3 regions of the Ensifer sp. GW823-FHT05D09 genome follow, and region 2 is predicted to be linked to each of the others. Evidence: riboswitches for the same ligand, from Rfam matches in the RefSeq annotation. Region 2 holds a riboswitch; each other region holds the start of a gene.
The links. A riboswitch is a leader RNA that binds a small molecule or an ion and turns the genes downstream of it on or off. The one in region 2 is predicted to bind thiamine pyrophosphate.

Region 1: another riboswitch for thiamine pyrophosphate. It lies ahead of AC1Q80_RS15040 (ABC transporter permease); the one in region 2 lies ahead of thiC (phosphomethylpyrimidine synthase ThiC).
Region 3: another riboswitch for thiamine pyrophosphate. It lies ahead of thiB (thiamine ABC transporter substrate binding subunit); the one in region 2 lies ahead of thiC (phosphomethylpyrimidine synthase ThiC).

Annotation. Positions count from the first base shown of each region.
Region 1 covers NZ_JBXAIA010000004.1:188,366-193,094, forward strand. The annotation lists gene thiE (thiamine phosphate synthase) at 1-388, opposite strand, end outside; gene AC1Q80_RS15030 (hydroxyethylthiazole kinase) at 375-1,115, opposite strand; gene AC1Q80_RS15035 (ABC transporter substrate-binding protein) at 1,112-2,056, opposite strand; gene AC1Q80_RS15040 (ABC transporter permease) at 2,094-2,837, opposite strand; TPP riboswitch at 2,978-3,080, opposite strand; gene AC1Q80_RS15045 (class I SAM-dependent methyltransferase) at 4,292-4,729, opposite strand, start outside.
Region 2 covers NZ_JBXAIA010000005.1:383,499-388,227, reverse strand. The annotation lists gene AC1Q80_RS17665 (sensor histidine kinase) at 1-1,100, shown strand, start outside; gene AC1Q80_RS17660 (sigma-54-dependent transcriptional regulator) at 1,104-2,468, shown strand; TPP riboswitch at 2,544-2,675, shown strand; gene thiC (phosphomethylpyrimidine synthase ThiC) at 2,770-4,590, shown strand.
Region 3 covers NZ_JBXAIA010000006.1:260,631-265,359, reverse strand. The annotation lists gene thiP (thiamine/thiamine pyrophosphate ABC transporter permease ThiP) at 1-602, opposite strand, end outside; gene thiB (thiamine ABC transporter substrate binding subunit) at 634-1,662, opposite strand; TPP riboswitch at 1,712-1,829, opposite strand; gene AC1Q80_RS19035 (thiamine diphosphokinase) at 2,006-2,656, shown strand; gene AC1Q80_RS19030 (ABC-F family ATP-binding cassette domain-containing protein) at 2,660-4,486, shown strand; gene AC1Q80_RS19025 (MarR family winged helix-turn-helix transcriptional regulator) at 4,566-4,729, shown strand, end outside.

The sequences.
Region 1 (4,729 bases), on a different contig from region 2:
CGATGCAGGCATAGCCGATCGGCGAGGCAATCGCGACCTGCGCATCCGCATCGTTCTTGACCGTCAGGCCGATGATCGCGGCCTCACCCAGGATCGAGCGAGCCGCCACCGCATCCATATCGTCCCGGCCGAGGTGCACACCATCCGCGCCCGCCGCCAACGCCACATCGACACGATCATTGACGACGAAAGGCACGCCGGTGCCGGCAAGCGCTGCGCCGATTGCCCGCGCCTGTTCGATCATCGCACGGGTGGCGTTCGTCTTGTCACGATACTGGATCAGCGTAGCGCCATTGCGCGCAGCAATGCGCGCCAGATCAGCCAAGTTCGCCGTGTCGGCAAGGCGCGCGTCGACGATGGCATTCAGGCGGTAATCAACCTTGGGCATGGGAGATCCTGGCGTTGGCGATAATATCCTCAGGGCGGAGCGATGCGAGCGCATCGCGGAATGCGACCTCGAAGGTCCCGGGGCCACTCGATCTCCGTGCGGCGATCTCAGCAGCGACGCCGCTGGTCAAAAGCGCACCCGTGGCCGCCTTCAGGCGATCCGGCTCGACGGCCATGAAGGCCGCGATCAAGGCACCCGAGAGGCACCCGGTGCCCGTGACTTGCGCCATGAGTGGGTGGCCGTTCTCAACCCGGGTCGCAAGTCGACCCAGCGTGAGTTCGTCGACGGGTCCTGTCTTGATTTTCAAGACGCCGTTGGCCTCACCGATGATATCCATCTCGCTTGCGTTACCGCGAACAACGGAAGGCCCGGATGCCAGGAGCTCCCTGGCAAAGGCGAGCCGTGATGGCGAATAGTCGCAATGCACGGGATCGACGATCCACGGCTTGCGGGCGTCGTGCGCAACGGCGGTCGCCAGGCGGATCGCGGTGCGGCGCTCCTCGCTCAGCGTCCCCAGATTGACGACGAGTGCATCCGCGCGTCTGGCGAAGGCCTCGACCTCTTCTGTTGATGAAGTCATGGAAGGGATCGCGCCAAGCGCCGCGAGCCCATCGGCCACGAACTTCTGCACCACTGTATTCATCAGGCAATGCAAACGCGGCCGTCGCCGCCGGACAAGAGCCAGCGATGCAGCAGCATTTTCAATGAAACCTGTATCGCCCGTCATCGGATTTCCACCGCGATATCGCCAATATCGGGCGCCTTGCCGATTAGCCCGCTTTCGGCGAGAAAAGCGCCAAACCGCTCATAGCGAACGCGATCGAGCGCGGCCGGCCTTTTGGCGAAGCGCGGCAGCGTGTCCGTGAATGCACTGCGATTGAGCTCGTCATCGAGATTTGGATAGGCCTTGATGAACAGCTTCCAGGCTTCGTATGGATGATTGGTGAGGAAGATTGCCCCCTGTTCCACCGCCGCGAGGAAAGGCCGCAGACGCTTGTCCGCAATCTTTGCCTTGTCGGTGACGAAGACGAGCTCGTCATAGACTGGTACGCCATGTTCCTCGGGAAAAAAGGATCGGCCCTCATGGCCCTCGAGACGCATCTGCGTCAGCTCGAAATTCCTGAAGCCGCCGATCGTTGCATCGACCTTGCCGGCGATCAGCGACGGAGAGAGCGCAAAGTTGACGTTGATTAGTTCGACGTCTTCCTTCTTTAGGCCCGCAGAGGCGAGCATCCGACCGAGCATCGCATCCTCGAATCCGGAAACCGAGAAGCCAATCTTCTTGCCTTTAAGGTCAGCCAAACTGCGGATCGGCCCGTCATCGAGGACGGTGACGGTGTTGAGCGGTGTTTCGACCAGGGTGCCGATGCGAACGAGCGGCAAACCGGCGGCATGATCGAGATAGAGGTTCGGCTGATAATGCACGCCGATATCTGCCTGCCCCGCCGCCACGAGCCGCGGCACGCTGGAAGGATCGGCCGGCGGGACCAACTCGACGTCGAGCCCTGCCTTTTCGAACAGGCCGAGCTGTTTTGCGACAACGATCGGCGCGTGGTCCGGATTGACGAACCACTCGAGCATCACGGTCAGCTTTTCGGCGGCAGCCGCCGAGCCGGCTGAAAAGACGACACCGACAGCTAGGCTGGCAGAGAGCAGAATTTTGCGGATCATGACTAGATGAACACTCCCAATTGATTTCCGGAATTCAGGTTTCTCGCTCCCAGTGCGCGAGTGGACGGGTTGCCTCATCGACGAGAAGCCTGAGGCCGACAGCGAGGACAGCAAGGATGGCCATGGCTGCGAAGACGACATCGGTCTGCATGCGCGCATTGGCCTGGACGATCACGAAGCCAAGGCCGGCCGCGGCGCCAACCCATTCGCCGACGACGGCACCGAGCGGCGCCAGGGGCGCCGCAACGCGCAGACCAGACGCCAGCCCCGGCAGGGCCAACGGCACCCGCACAAGCCTGAGCGCCTGCCAGTGACTTGCCTTGGTCAGCGCGACGGCATCGAGAATCTGCGTATCGGTGCGGCGCAGGCCATCAGAGAAGGCGGAAACGACAGGAAAGAAGGTGACGATCGTCGCCATCACGATCTTCGACACCATGCCGAATCCGAACCACAGAACCAGCAATGGCGCGATGACGAAGACGGGAAAGGCTTGCAGCACTAGCACGAGCGGCCAGACGAGCTTTCCGAGCCTCGGAAAAGCTGCAATGCCGATTGCCGTGGCAACGCCGAAGGCCGTCCCGACCGCGAGACCGGCCAGCATCTCCGCGATTGTCACCAGGCTCTGCTCAAGCAGAAATGCAGGCTGTCGCGCAAACACGGCCAGCACCTCACGCGGCGTCGGCAGCAGGTAGCGCGGCGGCGCGAACACAACCACCGCCACCTGCCAGAGAATGACCAGCACAACGAGGCTGCGAGCAAATGGTAACACCAGTCGCATCGCCGGTCAGCCGACGCGCCAACCCGGACGAAATGCACCCCCGCCGTTCGGCGGCAACTTGGCAAAAGACAGCATCGAACGATCTCCAGACAAACATCACGGAGACCCAGGTGAAAGCGAAGACGCGATTAGTGTGCCGAAAGCGGCTCTTTTCCCGTTCCTACGCCGGCATGACCCGGATCAGGTTCAAGGGTCCGGCTCACCGCCATCTCAGCACTGTGAAGTGCTCCCCTCGGAATATGCCCAGTGTATGAGAGAGATTTAGACGGCTGTCAACAACATGAGACCGACGAAATGGAGTAGACGCCGGGAGTCCATCCCTTCGTGCGATGTGCTGGTTTTTATGCGGTAGAGTCCAGCTTCAGGAAGCACCTCCGCCTGATGTGTTGTCTCTGAACCCGTCAGATCCTTAGTGTTCGGTGGAAGATCCGGTCTTAAGAATTGTTGGATCTGCCTCCGGGATAGTTAAACCTAGAGTCGACCTTACATGACGGGATAGGTTTGCCAGACAAATTAGTGCGGCGGATTTTTAGTTTCAATCAGTAGGAATTCTGCAGTGGTGGTTTCCTTAACTCTCTTTCGGCCCGCCACCGCTTGCGATGCCGACGCCCATTCGCGTGGTCTTCAGGAGCGCGTCTTCCGTTACTTGATGCCGGCTATTCCTGTCACGCCGCCGCCGGTCATTGGAGCGTATAGGGTTCCTACGTCGTGCTGATGAAAATCTGGTAGTGGTCCGGTAGACCTGATCCGAAGCGCGAAGGCGGACCGCAGCATTTCAAGCTCGACCTGCATCATACCCTTCTGCTGCGCGAGATCGATGAGAAGCCGACATCACTATGCAGGAACTCAGCGCCTGACTGACGGTCAAGGGCACCAGAGTGAGATGCCGAAGCAGCAAGGGCGATCGCCTGAACAGCAAAGTGCTACTCAATCATTGGGAAATGCAGACCTCTACCGCCGATATGCGTAGCGACTGATTGACAGCATTTCGTTGCCGACTGGAAGATGAATCGGCCCACTTCGAGACTTTTGTCGAAACGCTGCTTGCCCCACACTGCGAGATAGCGACGCCGTCATTATCGACAATTTCTCTTCTCGAGCCGATGATCCGGGCTAAGGCGCCTGTCTGCCCTTACTGCCACCTTACAGTCCGATCCCCATCCCTTCGAAGCGGCCTTCGCCAAGCTTAGAGGATCTCTACGAGCCGGGCTGTCAGGAAAGTCAACGCCCCGTGGAAACCATCGGCGACTTTCGCGCCACGTTGTTGCCTGAATGCGGAAGTTGCCGCAGGGTGAGATTTCAATTGGACCTCCGCCGCTCTAGGGATTTATCGAACAACAATAGAACCCCAATCGCCCGTGCCCGGATGCGATCGCACCAGTCGGGTCCCAATGGCTGCGCATTCGACCTTGGGCGGCCAAAGGCCCGGCATGGTCGATTGGGACGCGCGCCACTCAGCCTGGCAACCGTTCAAAGACCAAGATTCTTCTTTCCTTGATCGGGGACGGATGGCTCGATACCGAGAAGTGGCCCAGATCAGCGATCAAGCGCACGAGGGCAGCCTGCGTATAGACGAACGTCTGGTCGGCCGTTGCGTTGCTTACACCGATTATTGGAAGATGCTCGAAATCACCTTCGACCGTGGAGAGTGCTTGAAACTTGTTATCGTCGAGCGTTGGGTACTCGATAATCAAGCGCTCTCGCGTGAATTCGACTGCCTTTGCAAGAAAGCGCTTAAAGTCCGGCACATGATGCAGGACGTTGAGGATGAGAACGTCATCGAACTGTTCGTGGAGTTGAATTTCCAGGAAGTTGCCACAGTGTATGAGTGCCTTGCTGTGCATCAGGGACGCGATTGCGGCAGCCGCCTCCCAACGACTGGGCTTCAGCTC
Region 2 (4,729 bases):
CCCTTTTGCCCCTGCCGTTCCGCCGGATTGAGCCGACAAGCGACGGATCAAGCATGCTGACAGCGCTCCTGCCCGGTAGCAGCGAGAAGCAATTCCTGAGGGTCGAGACGATGGTGCCCTCGACCAGCTGGCGGCTGGAGCAACTGGCGCCGCTGGATGCCGCTCTGAGCGCAGCGAGTCGCGAAGCACGGCTGCTGGCGTTGGCTGCCCTCGTGCCGCTGCTGGCGCTTGCCGCATTTCTCCTTCGCCGGCGTCAGTCGTTGACGCTGGTCGCGGCCAACGAGCGGGTCGCACGCGATGAACTCGAGCGTCGCGTTGCCGAGCGCACACAGGATCTCAGCCTCGCCCGCGATCACCTCGAAACCGAAATCGCCGACCACCGGCGCACCGGCGAAAAGCTGCAGGCGGTGCAACAAGAACTGGTCCAGGCCAACCGATTGGCAATCCTCGGGCAGGTGGCGGCCGGCGTTGCCCACGAGATAAACCAGCCGGTCGCGACCATCCGCGCCTATGCCGACAATGCCCGCACCTTCCTCGACCGCGGACAGAAGGAAACCGCGGTCGAAAACCTCGAAAGCATCGCGGCGCTGACCGAGCGTGTCGGCACCATCACCGACGAGTTGCGAAGCTTTGCGCGCAAGGGCCGTTTCGTTGCCGAGCCGACGGCGGTGCGTGAGGTGATCGAAGGCGCGCGGATGCTGCTGCGCAGCCGCTTTGCCGGTCGCATGGACGCGATCGTCATCGACCTGCCCGACAACGGGCTCAGTGTGCTCGGCAACCGTATCCGCCTGGAGCAGGTGCTGATCAACCTGTTGCAGAATGCTCTGGAAGCCCTCGGCGATCGGCCAGATGCCGAGATCCATGTCCGTTGCGAAAACGGTCCCAACGATACTGTTTTGCTTGTTGTCGCCGACAATGGTCCGGGCATAAGGCCCGATATCCTTGAAGACCTGTTCACGCCGTTCAACACCTCCAAGGATCAGGGTCTCGGACTCGGCCTTGCCATTTCCAAGGAGATCGTCGTCGACTACGGCGGCGACATCGACGTCAAGACCGGGCCTGAGGGCACCGTCTTCACCGTCCGTCTGAAGAGGGCCTGAGCGATGCAGCAATCCGTATGCCTCGTCGACGACGACAGCGACCTGCGCAAGGCGATGAAGCAGACGCTCGAGCTTGCCGGCCTGAGCGTGACAGACTTTCCCGGTGCGGCGGATGCGCTCGCCGTGCTCGACCCCGACTTTGGCGGTATCGTCATCAGCGATATTCGCATGCCGGGGATCGATGGCCTCACATTGTTTCGCCGGGTCGCCGGCTTCGACCCCGACCTTCCCGTCATCCTGGTCACCGGCCACGGCGATATTCCGATGGCCGTGCAGGCCCTTAAGGACGGCGTCTATGACTTCATTCCGAAACCCTTTGCTGCCGACCGTCTTGTCCAAAGCGCGCGCCGCGCGCTCGAAAAACGCCGACTGGTGATGGAGAACCGCGCGCTGAAGCGCGCGGCCGAAACGGCCGGCGAAAGCCTGCCGCTGATCGGCCAGACGCCGGTCATGGAACGGCTGCGCCAGACCTTGCGACATATCGCCGACACCGACGTCGACGTGCTCGTCGCCGGCGAGACCGGCAGCGGCAAGGAAGTGGTGGCGACGCTGCTGCACAACTGGAGCCGGCGCCGGGATGGGAATTTCGTGGCGCTGAATTGCGGCGCGCTGCCGGAAACGGTGATCGAAAGCGAGCTCTTCGGCCACGAACAGGGCGCCTTTACCGGTGCGCTGAAGAAGCGCATCGGCCGCATCGAGCATGCGAGCGGCGGCACGCTTTTCCTCGACGAGATCGAGGCGATGCCGCCGGCAACGCAGGTCAAGATGCTGCGCGTGCTGGAAGCCCGCGAAATCACCCCGCTTGGCACCAACGTGGTGCGTCCCGTCGATATCCGCGTCATCGCCGCGGCCAAGATCGATCTCGGCGATCCGGCCCAGCGCGGCGACTTTCGCGAGGATCTCTATTTCCGGCTGAACGTCGTAACCCTGTCGATCCCGCCGCTGCGCGAGCGCCGCGACGACATCCCGCTGCTGTTCTCGCATTTCCTGACGCGGGCGGCGCAGCGCTTCAAGCGTGACGTGCCCGACGTCTCGCCTGCCGTGCGCCACCACCTCTTGTCGCATTCCTGGCCTGGCAATGTGCGCGAGCTCTCGCATTTCGCCGAACGCGTCGCCCTTGGCGTCGAGGGTCCCCTCGGACAAGCGACCGCCAGCCCGACAGCATCCGCTGCTGCCCTTCCCGAGCGGCTTGAGCGCTACGAAGCGGAGATTTTGAAGGAGGCGCTGAGGGCGCAGCGCGGCGACGTCAAGGCGACGATCGAGGTGCTCGGCATTCCGCGCAAGACCTTCTACGACAAGCTTCAGCGGCACGGCATCAACCGCGCCGACTATGCCGAGCGACCGGCATCCGAGAAGCCCGGACGCTAGCAAGCGATCAACAGTCGAAGGGTACAACCTTCGGATTAGCGCTTGACGGCGCATCCGGATCGATGGCTATCTCTCGATATTCACCAGGGGGGTCCCGTCAAGGGGCTGAGAGTCTGCTGGTCGGATCGGCGTTGCCGACCGAGGCGCAGTGACCCGTTGAACCTGATCCAGTTCATACTGGCGTAGGGACGGTGCAGACATCGACGCCACGATTCCGTTCTTTCAGCGGGAATTAGGGCGAACCTGTCTTTTCCTTCCGGCTTCAGAACTGGGTCTCCAACCGCAAACTTGGAGCCTCATCATGAATATTGCCACCAAACCCGCAGACCTCTCCGTCACCAAAGGCCCGCTTCCCGCTTCGAAGAAGGTCTATAAATCCGGCACGATCCATCCTGACATCCGGGTGCCGATGCGCGAGATTGCCCTGCACCCGACCTCGGGCGAGCCGCCAGTCACGGTCTATGATGCCTCAGGGCCATACACCTTCGAAGACGCCAACATCCGCATTGAGGACGGGCTGCCCAGACCGCGGCGCAACTGGATCATCGCGCGCGGCGATGTCGAGGCCTATGACGGTCGTTGCGTCCGGCCCGAGGATAACGGTTTTGCCACCGGCGACCGGCTGACACCGACCTTCCCCTTCCGTCATGCACCGCTGCGGGCAACCGGAAGGCGCGCCGTGACGCAGCTTGCCTATGCGCGCGCCGGCATCATCACGCCGGAAATGGAGTTTGTCGCCATCCGCGAAAACCTCGGTCGCGACGCCACGCGCACTACATCGCGCGACGGGGAAAGTTTCGGCGCCCAGATCCCCGATCACGTCACGCCGGAATTCGTCCGCCAGGAGATCGCCAGCGGCCGCGCCGTGCTGCCGGCCAACATCAACCACCCGGAATCCGAGCCGATGATCATCGGCCGGAATTTCCTCGTGAAGATCAACGCCAATATCGGCAACTCCGCCGTCACCTCCTCGATGGCCGAAGAGGTCGAGAAAATGGTCTGGGCGACGCGTTGGGGCGCCGATACGGTCATGGACCTTTCGACCGGGCGCAACATCCATAACATCCGCGAATGGATCATCCGCAATTCGCCGGTGCCGATCGGGACCGTGCCGCTCTACCAAGCGCTCGAAAAGGTCAACGGCATCGCCGAGGATCTGACTTGGGAGGTCTATCGCGACACGCTGATCGAACAGGCGGAACAAGGCGTCGACTACTTCACCATCCATGCCGGCGTCCGGCTTCACTATATCCCGCTCACGGTCGGTCGGGTCACGGGCATCGTCTCGCGCGGCGGCTCGATCATGGCCAAGTGGTGCCTGCATCACCACAAGGAGAGTTTTCTCTACGAGCACTTCGAAGAGATCTGCGACATCTGCCGCGCCTATGACGTGTCGTTCTCGCTCGGCGACGGCCTGCGTCCCGGCTCGATTGCGGACGCCAACGACGCGGCGCAATTTGCCGAACTGGAAACGCTGGGCGAACTGACGAAGATCGCCTGGGCCAGGGATTGCCAGGTGATGATCGAAGGCCCCGGCCACGTGCCGATGCACAAGATCAAGGAGAACATGGACAAGCAGCTCGCGGTCTGCGGCGAGGCGCCGTTCTATACGCTTGGGCCGCTCACGACCGATATCGCGCCCGGTTACGACCACATCACGTCCGGCATCGGGGCGGCGATGATCGGCTGGTTCGGCACCGCCATGCTCTGCTACGTGACGCCGAAGGAGCATCTGGGGCTTCCCGACCGCAACGACGTGAAGACCGGGGTGATCACCTACAAGATCGCCGCCCACGCCGCCGACCTCGCCAAGGGACATCCGGCCGCCCGCACCCGCGACGACGCCCTGTCGCGAGCTCGTTTCGAATTCCGCTGGGAAGACCAGTTCAACCTGTCGCTCGATCCGGAGACGGCACGCGCCTTCCACGATGAGACCTTGCCGAAAGAGGCGCACAAGGTCGCGCATTTCTGCTCGATGTGCGGCCCGAAATTCTGCTCGATGCGGATCTCGCACGACATCCGCGCGGAGGCGCAGAAAGAAGGGTTTCAGGCGATGGCGGCGAAGTATCGTGAGGGCGGCGACCTCTATATGCCGGTGGAGGCAGTTGTGGCCGAAGGATAGCGACGACGGCGGAAGGGTCGGCGAAGGTCGATTGTGGTGCGTCTTTCTGAACGCAAGGCGCACCAGCACCCGTGAGCTTGCGAACTTTGAATGCTGCCGCTCCCCTCTCCTCGGTCATGCTCGGGCTCGACCCGAGCAT
Region 3 (4,729 bases), on a different contig from region 2:
AAGCTGGTGGCGCAAAGCATGAAAACGAGGCCGGCGGCACCTGGCAGCAATCCGCGCAGGATCGGCCACTCGACAAAGCGGAAGAGTGCGGCGGGCGGCATGCCAAGATTGGCGGCGGTTCTCCAGTATTCCGAGGGGATGCGCTCCAGCCCGGCAAGGAAGAGGCGTGCGACCAGCGGCATGTTGAAGAAGACGTGAGCAAGCAGGATGCCGAAGAGGCCGTAGATGCTGACAGGCTGTTGAAGCCCGAGCCCGGCCAGAGCCGTATTGAGCACACCCTGCCGGCCCCAGATCTCGATTAAGCCCAGGGCGCCGACCAGAACAGGAAGGCCGAGCGGCAGGGCCATGAGCCGCAGCACCCAGACGCGGCCGGGAAAACGCGCCCGACGCGCCAGTGCGCGGGCGATCGGAATGGCGAGCAGAACCGAGAGCAGCGTCGAAAGGCTCGCCTGCAGCAATGTGAAGCGCGTGACCCGCCAGATATAGGCATCGAACAGCACGCCATTGCCGAAGCCGCCGGCCTGGAACAGAAGCGCTGCGACCGCCAGACAGACGAACAGAAGGATGCCGCCGAGACTTAAAGTCCCGGCGGTGATCGTGATCCTGTTTTCGGCAGGCGCAAACAAGCTCGCCTCAGTTCTTGCTCATGGCTGCGAGCCATTCGTCGATCCAGGCCTTGCGGTTTGCCGCCACGTCTTCCGACGGCAGCAGGAAGGTCTTGGCCGGATTGACCAGCTTGCCGAAGGCTTCAGGCAGCGGCTCCTTGGTGGCGGCGACAGGCATCATCCAGTTGGTGGTCGGGATGATCGACTGGAACTCCGGACCGGTCATGAAGCCGAGAAACTGCTTGGCAAGCTCCGGCTCCTTGGCGCTCTTGGTCATGCCGGCGACTTCGATCTGGATGTAGTGGCCTTCCGAGAATTCGGCCGCCTGGTAGCGGTCGGTGTTCTCAGCCACCATGTGGTAGGCGGGAGACGTGGTGTAGGAGAGCACCATCGGTGCTTCGCCCTTGGTGAAGAGACCATAGGCTTCCGACCAGCCTGGCGTCACGGTCAGAACCCGATCCTTGAGCTTGGCCCAGGCGGCACCGGCTTCGTCGCCATAGACGGCCTTGACCCACAGGAGCAGGCCGAGACCCGGCGTCGATGTGCGCGGATCCTCGATGACGATCTTCTGCGACGGGTCGCCTTCGACCAGGTCCTTCAGGCTCTTCGGCGGGGTCTTCAGGGTCTGGGTGTCGTAGACGACGGCGAAATGGCCGTAATCATAGGGAAGGAAGGTGTCGTCGGTGAAGTCGCCGGGCACCTTGACGTCCTTGGCCTCGATGCCGTGCGGCGCGAAGAAGCCGGTGGCCTTGGCTTCGGCGACGAGGTTGGTGTCGAGGCCAAGCACGATGTCAGCCTTGGAGGCAGCACCCTCGAGTTTCAGGCGGGTCAGAAGCTCGACGCCATCGGCGACGCCGACATAGGTGACCTTGCATTCGCAGGTCTTCTCGAAGGCTTCGGCGACCTTGGCGCCCGGGCCCCATTCGGTGATGAAGCTCTCATAGGTGTAGACGGTCAGAGTCTTGTCTGCGGCAGACACGCCGGTCGTAAAGACAAGGCTGGCGGCAGCGGCAAGCGCTAGCCGGCTAAGGAACTTCAGTTGCGATGATTTGGACATGGCAGGCACCTCTCCCTAAAAATAATGTTGCATGGGAAAAGGGCGTATCGATCCGATCGCGTCTAATCCCTCCGCCGGTATGAGCCGGATCAGGTTCCGCGGGTTGGCGTTAAACGCCTCTCAGCCTTCGGCCAGCATGTGGTCGGAAGGCACCCCGTTAGAGCGGGTAGAGATTTACCGCCGTGACGGTTTGATGGCAAGCGGAGTTTGAACGCGGTATCCAGCAGCCCGACGCCCGCCGATGCTGCCAAGCCTGATGACATCAACGCAAAATCGCCGGATCGCCCCCTCGTTCGGTTTTCTTGCTTTTCCTTGGCAGTGCCTTTGCGCTATGGGCTTTGCCATGGCCCGATCCACCTTCACCATTCTGCTCGGCGGTGCACTGACCCTTACCGATCGCCTTGCGCGCCAGCTTGCCGGCAGCCGCTTCGTTGCGGCCGATGGCGGCATGCGGCATGCGCGCACCCTGTCGGTGATCCCCGATGTCTGGGTTGGCGATTTCGATTCGACCGAGGAGACGCTGCTTGCCGAGTTTGCCGGCGTCCCGCGCGAACCCTATCCCGCCGCCAAGGCTGCAACCGATGGTGAAATCGCCGTCGAGGCTGCGCTTACGCGCGGTGCGGGAGCCCTGATCTTTGCCGGTGCGCTCGGAGGATCCCGCAGCGATCATGCCTTCCTGCACCTGCTTCAGGCCGCTTCGCTGGCCGAACGCGGCTTGCCGGTGTTCATGACGTCGGGCGAGGAAGAGGCCTATCCGCTGCTTTCAGGCGAGATCGAGATCGATCTGCCGAAGGGCAGTCTGTTTTCGATCCTCGGACTGACCGATCTCTTCGGCCTGACGATCGTCAATGCGCGCTATCCGCTGACCGATTTCACCTTGCCGTTCGGGTCGTCCCGCACCGTTTCCAATGTTGCGGAGGGTCCCCTTCGCATTTCCCTCGACACCGGCCGGGCGATTGTTCTCGCTCGCCCCTATGACCTTTCCGGAGCCTGAGCCTTGGCGCCTCCCATTCTGAAACTCGACGATATCTTCCTCACCTTCGGGGGCACGCCGCTTCTGGCCGGCGCCAACCTGCAGGTGGAGCCGGGTGATCGCATCTGCCTTGTCGGGCGCAACGGTTCCGGCAAATCGACGCTGATGAAGATCGCTGCCGGTCTTGCCGAGGCGCAATCGGGTGAGGTGTTCCGCCATCCGTCCTCGACGGTCCGTTACCTGCCCCAGGCACCGGATTTCGAAGGCTACGACACGGTGCAGGCCTATGCGGAATCGGGTCTTGGTCCGAGCGACGATCCGTACCGCGTCGCCTATCTGCTGCAGCATCTGGGCCTGACCGGCGAAGAAGACCCGTCGCGCCTTTCCGGCGGCGAGGCGCGCCGCGCAGCACTTGCGCGCGTGATGGCGCCGGAGCCGGATATTCTTCTGCTCGACGAGCCGACCAACCATCTCGACCTGCCGACGATCGAATGGCTCGAAGACGAGCTGACCCGCAGTCGCTCGGCCCTGGTGCTGATCTCGCACGACCGGCGCTTCCTGGAAAAGGTATCGACCGCGACGGTATGGCTCGATCGCGGCCAGTCGCGCCGGCTCGACCGGGGTTTCGGCCATTTCGAGGCCTGGCGCGACGAAGTGCTGGAGGCCGAAGAACTGGAACAGCACAAGCTCGGCAAGGCGATCGAGCGTGAGGAGCACTGGCTGCGCTACGGCGTCACCGCCCGGCGCAAGCGCAACATGCGCCGTCTCGGCGAGCTGCAGGACATGCGCTCGCGCCATCGCGGCCACAAGGGGCCGCAGGGCTCCGTCCAGGCGACTGCGTCGGACGCCAAGGAATCCGGCAAGCTGGTCATCGAGGCGGAAAAGATCACCAAGGCTTACGGCGAACGGACGATCGTCGCGCCGTTTTCGATCCGTGTGCATCGCGGCGACCGGATCGGCCTCGTCGGTCCAAACGGTGCCGGCAAGACCACGCTGTTGAAGATGCTGACCGGGCAAATCGAGCCGGATACCGGCACTGTGAAGCTCGGCACCAACCTGGAGATGGCGACGCTCGACCAGAAGCGCGAGGATCTGAACCTCGAGGACACGCTGGCCCATTACCTGACCGACGGACGCGGCGAGAGCCTGATCGTCAACGGCGAGCAGCGCCATGTGACCGGCTACATGAAGGATTTCCTGTTCCAGCCGGAGCAGGCCCGGACCCCCATCCGCGAGCTTTCGGGCGGCGAGCGCGCCCGGCTGATGCTGGCGCGCATTCTTGCCCGCGCCACCAACTTGCTGATCCTTGACGAGCCGACCAACGACCTCGACATCGAAACGCTCGACCTGCTGCAGGAAGTCGTCGCCGGCTTTGCCGGAACCGTCATCCTCGTCAGCCACGATCGTGACTTCCTCGACCGCACTGTCAGCTCGACCATCGCGCCGGGCAATCCGGAAGCGCCTGATGGTCGCTGGATCGAATATGCCGGCGGCTATACCGACATGATGGCGCAGCGCAAGGGCGCGATCGAGGAGCGACGCAAGGCCGAGAAGGCGGAAAAGGCGAAGGTGTCCGACGCCGCGGCCCCTGCAGGCGAAACGTCGAAGGCCAAGGGCAAGCTCTCCTACAAGCAGAAGTTCGCGCTTGAAAACCTGCCGAAGGAGATCGCCAAGGCCGAAGCGGAGGCTGCCAAGCGCGAGGAGCGGATGGCTGATCCCAATCTCTTTGCCAAGGATCCGAACACGTTTGCGAAGCTGGCGCAGGAGCTGGAGAAGCTTCGCGGCGATCTCGCGCGCATGGAAGAGGAATGGCTGGAGCTGGAGATGCTGCGCGAGGAACTGGAAGGCTGAGGCTCACCGGCCCCCCGCGTTGAAAGTTGGCAAGGAGTATGATAAGGAAAGCTTATTATATCTCTTGTGAACGATCCTGATGCCGACAAAACTCGAATCTGAAACCATCGGCATGTTGCTGACCGATGTCTCCCGCCTTCTGCGCGGCGCCTTTGACCGCAAGGTCAACGCGCTCGACCTCGGCATCACACCAGGCGAAGCCCGCACACTGATCCAGGTGGCGCTGACCGAGGGCATCAAGCA